3 regions of the Sphaerisporangium sp. NPDC051017 genome follow, and region 1 is predicted to be linked to each of the others. Evidence: riboswitches for the same ligand, from Rfam matches in the RefSeq annotation. Region 1 holds a riboswitch; each other region holds the start of a gene.
What was found. Region 1 has a riboswitch for cyclic di-AMP ahead of AB0M95_RS06935 (hypothetical protein). Riboswitches for the same ligand answer to the same signal wherever they lie in the genome.
Positions count from the first base shown of each region.

Region 2: it holds a riboswitch for cyclic di-AMP, as region 1 does, so the genes downstream of both, AB0M95_RS02565 (NlpC/P60 family protein) here and AB0M95_RS06935 (hypothetical protein) in region 1, are expected to answer to the same signal.
Region 3: it holds a riboswitch for cyclic di-AMP, as region 1 does, so the genes downstream of both, AB0M95_RS31815 (CHAP domain-containing protein) here and AB0M95_RS06935 (hypothetical protein) in region 1, are expected to answer to the same signal.

Region 1 covers NZ_JBFBCI010000005.1:115,312-119,952, reverse strand. The annotation lists gene AB0M95_RS06955 (hypothetical protein) at 217-492, shown strand; gene AB0M95_RS06950 (OsmC family protein) at 522-920, shown strand; gene AB0M95_RS06945 (SDR family oxidoreductase) at 1,396-2,118, opposite strand; gene AB0M95_RS06940 (LysR family transcriptional regulator) at 2,213-3,052, shown strand; cyclic di-AMP (ydaO/yuaA leader) riboswitch at 3,231-3,371, shown strand; gene AB0M95_RS06935 (hypothetical protein) at 3,673-4,311, shown strand; tRNA gene AB0M95_RS06930 (tRNA-Lys) at 4,491-4,567, shown strand.
Region 2 covers NZ_JBFBCI010000001.1:520,893-525,533, reverse strand. The annotation lists gene AB0M95_RS02575 (RDD family protein) at 662-1,912, opposite strand; gene AB0M95_RS02570 (amino-acid N-acetyltransferase) at 2,029-2,574, opposite strand; cyclic di-AMP (ydaO/yuaA leader) riboswitch at 2,978-3,179, shown strand; gene AB0M95_RS02565 (NlpC/P60 family protein) at 3,185-4,252, shown strand; gene AB0M95_RS02560 (LuxR C-terminal-related transcriptional regulator) at 4,513-4,641, opposite strand, start outside.
Region 3 covers NZ_JBFBCI010000055.1:129-4,769, forward strand. The annotation lists gene AB0M95_RS31815 (CHAP domain-containing protein) at 135-827, opposite strand; cyclic di-AMP (ydaO/yuaA leader) riboswitch at 842-994, opposite strand; gene AB0M95_RS31820 (hypothetical protein) at 1,734-2,723, shown strand; gene AB0M95_RS31825 (DUF6716 putative glycosyltransferase) at 2,738-3,973, shown strand; gene AB0M95_RS31830 (polysialyltransferase family glycosyltransferase) at 4,047-4,641, opposite strand, start outside.

The sequences.
Region 1 (4,641 bases):
TGCCCTGGGAGCGGTAGGGCTGGAGGGCCCGGGTGCCCCAGCTCGGCCGTGTTTTCCGGACCCGGCGCGTGCCGGTTGACCGGCCCCTTGGCCGATCTCTTCATCGGCCCTTGACCGGCGGGGGACGCGGGGCGAACATCGGCGGGTGATCGTTCTTTGCGGTGATCTGCATATCCCCCTGATCGCGGGGAAAGGGGTGAAAGGGGGTGATACTCAATGGACCGGGACCAGTTGGAGTCGCTGCCGCCCAAGGAGCTTCACGACAGGGCGGTGCGCTACGCGGTCGCGCACGGTGACTTCGGCTTCCTGTGGGACCTGCTGAAGGTCATCCCCGCGGCCGAGGCCGCGAGCGGCCATTCCGACGAGTCGGCCAACGACCTCAGCCGCGTGTCCGCGCTGCTGAGCGACGCCATGGCCTCGGGGGAGGGCGAGCTCGGCGAGGCGCTGCGGCCGGTCTACATCGCCTACCTCGCCAAGCACCCGGACGCCTGACACGTCGGAGTCGGCTCTAGGCTCCATCCATGGCAACGGTGAATGTGGAGCGTACAGAAGACGGCTTCGTGGCGAGCAACGACCGCGGAGCGCGGGTCGCCATCGGCGGCGGGGACGAGAACGGGGTCTTCACCCCTGTCGAACTGCTCCTCGCGGCGGTGGGTGGCTGCAACATCGTGACGGTCGAGCCGCTCACGGCCCAGCGCGGGCACCGGCTCGTCCGGCTCGCGATGACCGTCGAGGCCGCGAAGATCGAATCGAACATGCTCGGCACCGTGACGGTGACCTATGACGTCGAGCTTCCCGAAGGCGACCCCGAGGCGGACGAAGTGTTCCGCGCCGTCGCCCAGCGGGTCCACGAGCGGCACTGCACGGTCAGCCGCACCCTGCAGCAGGGCGTCGAGGTCAAGGTCGAACTGCCCGAATAGCCGCCTGCGCCTGCGGGTCCATCCGTACCCGGTCAACCCCGGGACTTAGACCGAATCTATACCCTGCGATGACGAGCAGCTCAGGCCCCCGTATGTAGTGTTAAGGCAGGTCAAGAGGGATGGGACCTGGCACCCGCAAGGGTGCGGACAAGAGCTTTTCTCAAAAAGGACGCGGTGGGGGACCGCGTCCGTTCAGCGGGACCGCCCGATGCGTTTGGGGGAAGGCATCGGCGCTGGACCGTTTGAGATCGGGGCCGGGCAGGCGGGGGACTGCCCGGCCCCGACTTGTCCCCACCCACCCCCGCGCACGGGACACATCTCTCCTCCGTACCGTTCCAGGAGCCGCCGATTCCCCATCCGGGCGGTCACGTACGGGCCGGAGGCGAAAGAACGAGCTCAGGCCGTGGGGGACGGCTGCTCACCGGGCGCTGGTGGGGCGCGTTGAGCCGCAGCCCAGCAGCAACACGTCAGAACATCACCATGGCACGACGCCATCGTCGTCGAACAGCTGACCGGTGGGCCCGTCGTCGGGCAGAGCCGCCAACCGGATGGCGATCAACGCGCCCTGCTCAGGGGTCCGAGTACCGCGGAACCCATTGAGGTCGGTGGCCACGTAGCCGGGGCAGGCGCTGTTGATCAAAATGTTGGTGCCGCTCAGCTCCTTGGCGTACTGGATGGTGACGGCGTTGAGGTAGGTCTTCGTCGGTGAGTAAGCCCCGCTGATCCCGAGCTCGACACCGGGTGTGGTCTGCAGGGTCAGCGAGGCGACATGGCTGGACTGGTTGACGATCCGCGGGTGCGCCGAGCGGCGCAGCAGCGGCAGCATCGCGTTGGTGACCCGGATGACGCCGATGACGTTGGTCTCCACCAGCCGCCGCACGGTCTCCAGGTCGATGGTCGTAGGTGCCTCTGGCCAGTCGCCTGCGACGCCGGCGTTATTGACCAGCACGTCAAGGCGTCCCGCTCGCTCCTCGATCAGCTGCGCTGCGGCGGTCACGCTCTCGTCGTCGGTGACGTCCAAGGGCACGCCGAACGCGTCGGTACCTGCCGCGCGCAGTTTCGCCACGGCGTCCGTCCTGCGCCGCTCGTCTCGAGCGCCGACACCGACGCTCCAGCCCAATGCGCCCAGCCCGGCCGCGATCTCGTACCCGATTCCCTTGTTCGCGCCGGTGACCAGTGCGATCGTCTTCTCGCTCATGACACCGAGCATGGCTGCACTTCGATCAGGCACCAACACCATCTCGGTACTGCGGCAATATCCGAGCGACATCAATCGACCGTACTGTGAATCCATGGAGATACGCGAGCTGCGGTACTTCGTCGCGATCGCCGAGGAACTGCACTTCGGCAAGGCCGCCCAGCGTCTGGAGATGGCCCAGCCGCCCCTGTCCCGCGCCATCGCCCGGCTCGAACGAGAGCTCGGCGTCACGCTGCTGGAGCGCACCAGCCGCAAGGTCACGCTCACCGAGGCCGGGGCCGTGCTTCTGTCGGAGGGGCGCGCGATCCTCAGCGCGGTGGCCGCAGCTGAGCGGCGTACTCAGCAGGCTGCGCAAAGGCGCCCCCACCTCGTCCTCGCCGTCAAATCCGGCACCGCCGGCGAGTTGCTGGCCAAACTGCTCGATGCCTACCGCGCGGAGCCCGGCGCAGCGACCGTCGATCTGTTGCTCTGCGAGGCGCATCAGCAGCAAAAATTGCTGCAGAACGGGCAAGCCGATGTGGCTCTGCTGCACTTGCCATTCGATTCGACGGTCGGACTCGACACCGAAATTCTGTATACCGAGGGACAGGTGGCGATCCTGCCCACCTCTCACTCACTTGCCGGCCGCTCTCAGGTTCGGATGGCCGAGGTCACCGCATTGCAGGAACTCCCGATGGCTCGCTGGCCCGGTCCTGGCGGCAACTACCCGGAGGGACCAGGGGCAGAGGTACGGAACCTGACACAGCTCTTCCAGCTGATCGCGCTCGGCCGTACCACCGTGATCGTGCCCGAGTCCACCAGCACCGACCTGCGCCGGGATCTCGCCGCCGTTCCGGTCCTGGATGCCCCGCCCGTGACAACGGTGATCGCTTGGCCGCCGCAGAGCCGGCTTCGCGCAGTCGCCGACCTGATCCGCGTGGCAACACGTCTTTGACCGGCTGTTCTGTGCCCGTAGTGTCACCCATCCATGTCTGAAACGCGAGGTTTGGGTGGGAAAGGTAGATCTTCTAATGCTTTCGAGGGGTAATGTTGGCTTTGTCCTGACTTGGTGGGTAAGGTCTTAACCCAAGACGGGCGGTGACCTGGTCTTCAGCCCGAAGGCCGCCGCCCCGAACGTCGAATCTCCGAAGCCCGCAACGGGGCCGAGGGGAACCGGGGACCCAAGTCCTTGGGGTGAATCCGCGCGAGCGGTAGGGAGCGACTCCAATCCCGAACCCGTCAGCTAACCCGGTAGGCGTGATTGGAGAGGAGATCGAGTGGAGCACCCCACTCCGCGGCACCCATCCCCCGGGCTACCCTAAGCCCCGGATCTCGCCGTCAGAAGCGGCGGACAAATCGGCTCGGAGCAGCCGTCTCACCGGGCGAGTAGCTCGCCCTCTGTGACGTGGTGGTTGACGCCACAACTTTCTGCACTAGCACGGAAACGCGCGGATCCCGGCGATTGACATGGTCTCGCCGATCCAGTGATCAGACAGCGCCTTCCACTCCCGCATCGGTGCCGCCCTCGGCCCGGAGTCGCGGTCCTTGTCTTCTGATGAAAGATCCGACCTCCCCATGACTTCATTCGCTGTCCCCCCCACCTGGCGACCGGCTTCCTGCATCGCCGGCGCCTGCCTCGCCGCGGTGACGGCCTTCGGCGCGACCGCCATCGCCGACGCCGACGCGCAGAGCGTCCTTGCCCCCGTGCCCGCCGACGGCGCGGTCACCGAACCGGCCTTCCAGGGCAAGCCCGTCCTTCTCCATGGATCCACGAAGGCCTCGTACTTCTGGGACGACGCCTCCGGCCGTATGGGAGACACGGGCATGCCCGCGATCGGCAAGCCGATGCAGAAGGGGCTCTTCGCGAGCCCGAGCTGGCCGCTCGGCACCGAGGGATACGTGATGTACAAGGGAAAGAAGGCGCCCTTCTTCATCGGCGACCGCGGCCCCGGCATCCCTTCCAGCAGCGGCGTGATGCTCGACATCGACGGCAAGACCTTCGCGGAACTGACCGGCGGCACCTTCAGCGACTCCACCCTCACGGTGAAGGGCTTCGACGCCGGACACATCAAGGTCGACTACGTGGTCACCAAGTGGGGCGACGGCAAGGGCAAGAAGAACCTCCCCGTCCCCTTCTCCAGCGGTGCCTGGGCGTCCTACGACCACCACCCCGCCACTCCGCCGCGCACCCCGGTCGTCCTGGCCGGCGACTGAGCCACGACTCCCTCGGCGTGAGGCCCCCGTCACGAAGACCCCGGTAGGTCGGTCCCGGACGCGAAGGGCGAGGCTGAGAGCGGCGGCCCCCTGAAGCCTGGGCCACCGCGAGCCACCGGATACGCCGTCCACTCGATGTGCGCACCCGCGCGGGTGCTGCTAAAGTCGCCGTAGTCAATGCGCCGCTAGCTCAGTTGGTTAGAGCAGCTGACTCTTAATCAGCGGGTCCGGGGTTCGAGTCCCTGGCGGCGCACCACGGTTAATGCCGATGACCTGGGCATCCTCTGCTGGCGGAGGGTGCCCACAGTCATTTCCGGGCCTGTAAAGGAC
Region 2 (4,641 bases), on a different contig from region 1:
CCGCCGCAAGACGGATCTTCGTCGTCTTCTTCGCCGGGTGTCACTCCGTACAGGGAATGCGTCTCAAAGCCGCCGGACTGTGTACACACCGAACGTAATGACCGCACCAAGAACCAGAAGGCACGCCGATGACCGCCGCGTCAGGGTCGGCGGGGATTTCCATCGGAGAAGACGAGAAGCGCCGGCGATCGGCGTCAGGAGCGATGCCGGGATCGGCTACGCGGGGCCGCTATCACCGCCGAACGGCAGGGCCGGAGAGATGGACGCGGACGCGCGCGGCGGCGAGCCGGCGGCGTCCGACGGGCGGGCGGCACGGCCCGCGAGAAGGGACATGGGCCCGTGCGGACCCCGGTCGGCGTGAGCGCGGCCGTGCGCGCCGCCCTGCGGGACGTGACGCGCTCCGGCGCGAGCCGGAGGGGGATGCTTGGGGTGACCGACTCGGGGCGGTTCTGCGGTCATCTGATCGCCTTTCGCGACAAGCGAAGGTGGATTCGGGTTCGTGCAAGGTCCTATCGCATATACAGGTCTGTCCGTTACCGATTCGCCGATGTTGGCGTCACCGATCGCGAAGTCCGGGGTCCCGCCCCGCCCGGGCGGCGGCCGGCCCCGGACACGCGTCAGGGCCGGAGGAGCACCCCCCGGCCCTGATACGGCGACGTAACTACTTGACCTTGACGACGACCGTGTTCGCGACCTTGTCGTGAAGGGTCTGCTGCAGCGGCTTGTCCCAGAACAGCCACAGGAGGTTCACGAGCGCGAAGAGGCCGGCGATCCAGCCGAGGAACGGAATCCACTGGAGGAACCTCGGCCCGTAGAGGACGAGCGCGCGCTTGCCCACCACGTCGGTGGCGAGCGGCGACTGCACGGAGCCGCCCACCGGGACGACCTTGATGCCCATGGCGATCTTGCCGATCGTCTGGCCGCGCTGCCGGAGCATCAGGAATTCGTAGGCGACGTAGGCCAGGCCGATGATGATCGCGCCGAGCAGCCCGGCGATGAAGGCACCGCCGCCCTCGATGATCGTCCCCGTGCTCGCGTCGAAGCTCGGCGAGGTGACGAAGATGGCGGCGATGACGGCGGTGAGGATGAACGTCGGGATCGCGAGGATCACGGCGTCGATGATGCGGGCGACGAGGCGCTGCCACCACTCCGCCAGCGGCGCCGGCGCGCCCGGGGGGACCGGGCCTGCGGCGGCGGCACCGTACGACTGCTGGTAGCCGGGCGCCTGGCCGTACCCCTGCTGGCCGTAGCCCTGCGGGGAGTGCCCGGGCTGGTTGTAGCTCTGCTGCCCGTACTGCGCCTGCTGCTGGCCGTACTGCTCGCCGTAGCCCTGCTGCTGGCCGTACCCCTGCTGGGCGTAGCCCTGGTCGCCGTACCCCGGCTGGGCCTGCTGCCCCTGCTGGCCGTACTGCTGACCGTAGCCCTGCTGCTGGCCGTAACCCCCCGCCTGCTGGCCATAACCCTGCTGCTGGCTCTGCTGACCGTAACCCTGGTCGCCGTAGCCCTGCTGCTGGCCCTGCTGACCGTACTGCGGCTGCTGCCCGTACGACTGCTGGCCCTGCTGACCCTGCTGACCATAGGACGCCTGCTGCTGCCCGTACGCCTGGTCGCCGTAGCCCTGGTCGCCGTAGCCCTGCTGGCCGTAGCCCTGCTGACTCTGCTGACCATAGCCCTGGCCGGCCGCCGGCTGGCCGTAGCCCTGCTGCTGACCGTACTGCTGACCCTGCTGGCCGTACTGCTGGCCGTAGCCCTGCTGCTGGCCGTACTGGTTGGGGTGTTCCGATGTCGGCTGAGGACGGTGGACGACCGTCACCTCAGGATCTGCGTTCTGATGCCCGTATTGCGGAGATCCGGACGACGGCTGGTGGCCGTCCGGTTCGTCGCGGGGGTACGGCGGCTGTCCGGTGCTCACCGTGTCACCTCACTTCGGCTTCGCATGCGGCATATGTCAGACACGCATGCAGTGGTGTTGCCCAACGTAGCGACAGCCGCATCAACAGTCACCTTTCCATCAGGTCATCGCGAGGGTCAAGATCGGGGGACCAAATGGAGGAGCATCCGCGTGTTGCCGAGGGTGTTGGGCTTGACATGTTCCAGATCGAGGAACTCGGCTACGCCCTCATCGTAGGAGTCGAGCAACTCGGCGTACACCTCAGGAGACACCGGAGTGCCCTGGATGGGGGCGAAACCGTGCCTGGCGAAGAATTCGACCTCGAACGTCAGGCAGAAGACCCGCCGCAGCCCCAGATCGCGAGCCGCGTCGATGAGCGCGCCGACGATCATATGCCCGATTCCCATGCCACGGCAGCCGATATCGACCGCAACGGTGCGAATCTCGGCCAGATCCTCCCAGAGGACGTGAAGCGCCCCGCATCCGACGACCGCGCCGTCCCGTTCGGCGACCCAGAACTCCTGGACGTCCTCGTAAAGGGTGACCGTCGACTTGCGCAGCAGGCGCGGGCCGTCGCCGGAGTAGGTGTCGACGAGCCGCCTGATGGCCCGGACGTCGGGCGTGCGGGCTCGTCGCACCACCACCGTGCTGCCGGAGGGCACGGACTCCACGACCTGCTCCATGAAGCGCCAGGGTATCCTCCCGCGCGGGTCCGCCGCCGCCGGCGTTACCGCATCGATTCCGGGATCGATCGCGGTATCGGACCGCCCGAAACCCCGCCCCCTCGATATCGGCGTGGCGGATGGTGACGGAGTGAACGCGTGGCGTCAAAGAGACGGCGACGACATCCGCTTCGGCGGGATATGACGTTCCGCACAGTCGCGGACCTGCGTCACGTGCGCCCGACTTGAGGTCAAAAACGCATAAACGCAGGGTAATGCAGCCCCGCAAGCACTTGGAGCGTGATCATCCTGTGATGTCCCGGTTGTGAAACCTCAACAGAATCCGCAGTTCCGGTTGAGGCGGAACCTGAGCTGCACTAGTGTCCAGCGTCGATACCGGTCATCGCACAGCGGTGGCCGCGCCGCCGAATCCCGGCCGCACCCCCGTAAGCGGCGGGAACCGGGGACCCAACGGCGCACGCAGGGGGCACGCCCCCGGCGGGCCGCCATCCCGGGGTGAATCCGAGAGGGAGGGCATGGACGTGTCCTCTGTGGTCGCGCGCTCGGTAGGGCTACTCCGGCCCGAACCCGTCAGCTAACCCGGTAGGCGGCCGAGGAGAGGAGCTCGTTGGTGCAGCCTAGGCGCACGCCTGGTAGAAGCGCGGGCAGGCATGCCCGTCCCAAACGTACGGAGCGCGCCCAAGCCGGCGGAGTCACCAAGCGTCTTCCCCGCCGGATCGCGCTCGTCACCGCCGCCCTGACCGTCCTGACGTTCGGCTCGCCGCTCGTGTCGGCGACCGCCGAGCCGAAGCCGAGCCTCAAGGACCTCAAGAACCAGGTCGAGAGCCTCTACGAGCAGATCGAGTCGCTCACCGAGCAGTACAACGGCCAGAAGGAACGCCTGAAGCAGGCGCAGCGCTCGGCCGAGCTCGCCAAGAAGACGCTCACGCGCAGCGAGACCGACCTGGAGGAGAAGCGCCGCCAGGCGGCCCTGTACGCCCAGGACGCGTACATGACCGGCGGTGTGGGCTCCTCCCTGGCGCTGGCGATGTCCGGCGACCCCGACGGCTACCTGGACCGCGCCGCGACCACCTACGCCCTCCAGTTGCAGCAGGGCGAGGAGGTCTCCCAGATCACCAAGTCCATGGACATCGCCGAACGCGCGAAGGAAAGCGCCAAGGCGCGCGAAGGCGAGGTCAAGAAGCTCGTCGCCGATCTGTCCTCACAGCGCGACAAGATCCGCAAGCTGGTCGCCAAGACCGAGAGCACGCTGTTCAAGCGGGCGCTGTCGCAGGCCGGGCAGACGTACGGGCGGGCCACCCGCATCGACATCCCGATCCCGGGCCAGGGCAAGGCCGCCGAGGCCGCCAGGTGGGCGATGACCCAGCAGCTCAAGCCGTACGTGTGGGGCGCGGCGGGCCCGAGCACCTACGACTGCTCCGGCCTGGTGATGTGGGCCTACCAGAAGGTCGGCATCAGCCTGCCACACTACACCGGCGACCAGTGGACGGCGGGCACGCACATCAACCGGGAGGACATGCGCCCGGGCGACCTGGTGTTCTTCTACGGCGACCTGCACCACGTCGGCCTCTACATCGGGGGCGGAATGATGGTGCACGCCCCGCGCACGGGTGACGTCGTGCGGGTCGTCCCGCTGGGCAACCGTCCGTTCGCCGGAGCCGTGCGCATCGCCGACTGAGCCGACCGAACCGACCTGGCCGGGCCGACCGAACCAACCGAACCGACCTGGCCGAACCAACCGAACCGACCTGGCCGGGCCGACCGAACCAACCGTGCCGACCTGGCCGGGCCGACCGAGTCCGGCCGGGGCGGCCGGCATCGGGCCGATACACGGGCCGACGCCGATGCACAGGCCGGCACAGGATCGGCTGACACAGGCGCACCCCGGGTGGTGGGCGACCGGTTCCCGGGGTGGCCGGCTCTCGCGGGCTGGATCGGCTAGATCAGCCTGCGGCGGGCCGCCCATGCCACGGCCTCGATGGCGGTGGCGACGCCGATGCGGTCGCAGATGCCCCGGAGGCGGCGCCGGACCGTACGGCCGCTGACGTCGAGCCGCCGACCCACACG
Region 3 (4,641 bases), on a different contig from region 1:
GGAGGGGCGCCCGCGGGGAGGCGTGGGCGCCCGGGGACAGGGAGGCGGCCGCGGGACGCCGGCCGCCCGGGAAAAGGGCGCCCCTCCGTGGGAGGGGCGCCCTGGGAAAGACCTGCCGCGTCAGGCGGCGTGGATCAGGCGGCGTAGGTCGGGTAGCCGTAGCCGACGACCTGGTCGGTCGAGCGGGTGCGGACTTGGACCTTGCCGTTGTCGGTGTTGCCCTCGACGGTCTTGATCGTGCCGTCGCCGTTGCCGTGGATCACGAAGCCCACGTGGTCGATGGCGTCCACGTCCTTGCTGCCGTTCCAGGCGAAGAAGACGACCGCGCCGGGCCTGGGGGTCTCGCCCCAGCGGCCCTGCGACTCGAACCACTTGGCGTGGGCGACCGTCCAGGCGTCGATGCCGACGGCGTCCTCCATGCCGAGCCGGCTGCCGACCCAGGAGACGAACATGTCGCACCAGGCGGCGTTGGCGTAGTCGGAGATCTTGCCGCCGTCGCGGGCGACGGTCTCCTGCGCCCGCGGGCTCTCCATGTACCAGCGGTGGAACTTCGTGCCACCGCCCAAGCTGTTCTCGGAAACGCCGATCTGGCTCTCGGCCAGCTTCAGGAGCTGCTGCGCGGACACGTGCCGCGCGCCCTCCGGGAGGCCGAGCGCCTTCGACAGGCCGGCGGCCTCGGAGCCGGCGACCTTCACGACGCCGTCCCGGCCGCTGTCGGCGTGCGCGGCCATGGTGACGCCGGCGACGAGCTGTGCGGCCACCAGGCCGCCGAAGGCAAAGGCCTTCAAGTGGTTCTTCGGGGCATCCAGAAGCCGATGTATCAACATGGACAAGGGGAAACTCCTTCTTCCACGGCCGCCTACCGGGTTAGCTGACGGGTTCGGGCGTGGAAGTCGCCCTACGGGCGCGTCCGTCAGGTGACGGCGCCCCCGATTCACCCCGGGGAGAGGTGGGTCCCCGGCTCCGCGCGAAGCGGACTCGGCGGTTGCGCGCCCCGGGGGGAGAGGGATCTCCCAGAGGACCGGCCGCGCTATGCAATCTCCGTGGCATATAGGAGTCGCTCGGGTGAGCACTTCCCCCGCACGGAGTTCAATCAGAGTAATACATCGGACAAACAGCCGCAAATACGACAAATGTCCGGTCTGTGGCAGGGTTTCCGGAGGGCAAGTGGGCCTGGGGTGTGATCGTCAACGGGTTCCAGGCTCCCTCTTTACCTGCGAGAACGTGCTCGCGCCGCGCTCGGGGGAATCGCCGGCCGGGGCTCGTGGGGCCGGTGTGACAGTCGGGACCGGACGGCCGGAAAGCATTATTCGGGCCGGATGGCACCGGCGGTGTCAAGCTCTCCGGCGGGCGTGGTCGTCCGTGGTCTCGGGTGGACGCGATCGGGGGTTGCCGGGAGAGGGGCGATCGCTTATCACGGAGGAGGAAGTGTGGATGCTCACTGCGATGTCCCAGACATAGCGGTTCGGGGCCGTGGAGGGGGTTCAGGCCGTTTGTAGGGAGATCGGGGTGGTTCGGGTGGTGGTGGGCGTGCCGGGCGCCGAGGGCGCTTCCTGCCGCCGGAGGCGCGTGTGATGCCGGAAGGCCGTTCCACCAGCAGGTGAACGGGCCTTCGCCGGGTGGTCGTAAGACTTTGTTCACCGGTTGTTACCTCACGTGTCGCGTCATGCGGCTACTTTGCTTTCGTCGTGAAAGGGTCAATCCCCGGCGTGGAGAGGAACGGTCGAAGCCGCGTGCGGGAGCAGGGGTCGGCCGTCGCCTGGGTGGAGTCGCCTCTCCAGTTGCTGTGTGCGGTCGAGGCACGGCACGCGGGGGTCGCGGGGCCCGAGATGCGCGTGGTCACCCGCGCGAAGCTGCCCGCGCTCAAGGTCACGCGCAGGGAGCTCGCCACGCTCGACCTGCCGCCGGGCCTGCGCATCGAGACCGCGACCGACGGCCACATGCCCCGTCCGGGACGCCGCGCCGCCTGGGTGCTCGGGGACGGCTTCTCCGGCCGCGTCCAGCTCACCTCGCTGACCGCCGCCCCCGCCCGCATCGTGCTGGTGGACGACGGCCTCGCCACGATCCGCCTGCTGGAGTTGCTCACCTCCCGCCCCGGCACCGCGCTGCTGCGCGCCCGCGCCAAGTCCACGCCCTCGCGGCGCGTCCTCGGCGTCGCCGCCGCGCTGCGCCTGCGCGCCGCCGCCCACGCCGGGCGCCTCACGGTGTTCACCGCGCTGCCCGTCCCCGACGAGCTGGCCGCCTCCGTACGGGCCCTCGGCGCCGAGCTGGTGACCCACGACTTCGCCTGGCTGCGCTCCCAGCCCGCCGCCGCGCACCCCCGGCCCCGCGAGAACACGGTCGTGCTCGGCACCTCGCTCGTGCGCAACGGGCTGATCCACCGCGACCGCTACCTGTCCTGGCTGTTCGCGCTGAAGGGGCCGCTGGCCTACTACCCGCACCGCCGCGAGGACCCGGGCGACCTCGCCGCCGTCCGCGATCATCCCGGTGTGACCGTGTACGATGGCGGCGTTCCGGTCGAGATGACCCTGCGGGACCTGCGCCCCGGGCAGCGCGTGCTCAGCCTGCCGTCCACAGCGGTCACCTCTCTGCGCGTCCTGCTGTCGGCACGTGGCGTCCCCGTCGAGACGGTGGACGTTCCCGACGACTGGTGGACGCCCTCCGCGTCGGTCTCCCTCCGATCACACCTCCAGATGTTCGCGCACGAAAGGGCTTCTCCTTGAGCCGGGTTCTCGCTGTGGCCGATTCCGACTCCTACCTCAAGTGGGCGGCGGGCCTGCTCGACCAGTTGCCGGCGGAGTGGAACTCGACGCTCGCCGTCGTGCGCACCCCCATCGCGCCCTCCCCGGCGCAGATCTCGGCGGCGGTCAGCGGTACAAGGGCGGCCCAGGGGGAGACCCCGGCGGTGATCTCCGCGCGGGCGCTGCGCCGGCTGGCCGAGCGCCTCAGGCCGGACGTCATTCTCGTCGCCTGCACGGGCCCCGTCGTGGACGTACTGGTCAGCGACGTGCTGGACGGTTTCAAGCCGCGCCCGGTCTTCGTGTCGGGCCTGCCCGGCATCTCGATCCCCGCCACCGAGAAGGCATGGCTGTACCGGGGTGGCTGCGACCTGTTCGTCCTGCACAGCGGCCGGGAGGTCGAGGAGTTCGGCCGCATCGGCAAGGAGCTCGGGGCCGCGGGCACGACCGCCCTGGCCCGCCTGCCCTACCTCGACGGGCTCCTGAGGTCCGCGGCCCCCGCGCACACCGTCTCGACCGAGGCCCCGGCGCACCCGGCCACCGGCCGGCGGGTCGTGTTCGCGACGCAGGCCAAGGTGCCGAAACGCCGCGAGGACCGCGAGAGCATCCTGTTCGCCCTGGACCGGCTGGCCGCCCAGCGCCCGGACCTGGACGTCGTGGTCAAACTGCGGGCGCTCACCACCGAGCGGCAGACCCACAACGAGCGCTACCACTACGAGAGCCTGTGGGCCTCGCTCGAGGCGGCAGGCACGGTGCGGCCCGGCGGCGTGCGGTTCGCGGTGGGCGCCATGCATGAGCACCTCGCCGACGCGGCCGGCTTCGTCACGGTCAGCTCGACGGCGGCCCTGGAGGCCATCGCGGGCGAGGTGCCGCTGCTGGTGCTCTCCGACTTCGGGGTCAGCGCCGAGATGATCAACCTCGTCTTCGAGGACAGCGGCTGCCTCGGCACCCTGGACGACCTGGCTCAGGGCGAGTTCCGGCGTCCGACGGCTGCGTGGTGCGACGCCAACTACTTCCACGACCGGGCGAGCAGCGACTGGATCGTCCGGCTGACGGCCCTGGTGGAGCAGGCGCGCACGACCGGCCTGCCTCCGGTCCGTCCCCTGCTGGACGGCCCGGCCCACGCCGCCGCCCGCCGCCGCGCCCGCCTTCGCGTCGAGCTGCCCCCGAACGTGCTGCGCGCCGGGTACCGCGCCAGCCGCCGCGTCCGCCGCTACCTCAAGGCCATCGGCTAGCCGGACGCCTTCGGACGCGAACAGGCCCGCGCGGTCCTCGATTCCCGGGGACCGCGCGGGCCTGAACGTGTGATCAGCGGGACAGGGCGCGGCGCAGGCGGCCGAGGGCGCTCGGCTTCTGGGCGCGGGAGGTGCCGCCGGGGGGAAGCAGCCCCACCGAACTGAGGCGGCGGTTCTTGAAGTATCGCGCCTCGGCGCCGTGCGTCTCGATGTACTTCGCGGCCGCCTCGCGCAGATCGGGGTAGTGATCGCTCTGCATGCAGTAGCCGACCGCCTGGATCAGCGCGGGCAGGTCCACCGGTGGCGGGTCGGTGATCGACCCGTCCTCGGCCAGCCGCGGCACGATCGCGTCCACGATGGTGAGCGGGATCCGGTTGCTGTTCTCGTACGGAGCCAGCCGCTGGAGGACCAGCTCGCAGCCCATACTGGCCACCGGGATGCCGTAGAACCGGTGCGCGGTCATCAGCGCGGTCGAGAAGCAGCCGACCACGAGCTCCGGCCGCAGCGCGCGGAAGCACAGCTCGGCGGGGACGGTCTCGCCGGCGACGCTCAGCTTCACGCCGAGCCCGTCGGCGACGTCGCGGAGCTGCTGGGCGTGGCGGCGGCCTGCGGCCGGGTGGGGCTTGAACAGCACGTCGGTGAAGCCGCGCGCGGCGAGGGCCCGCAGC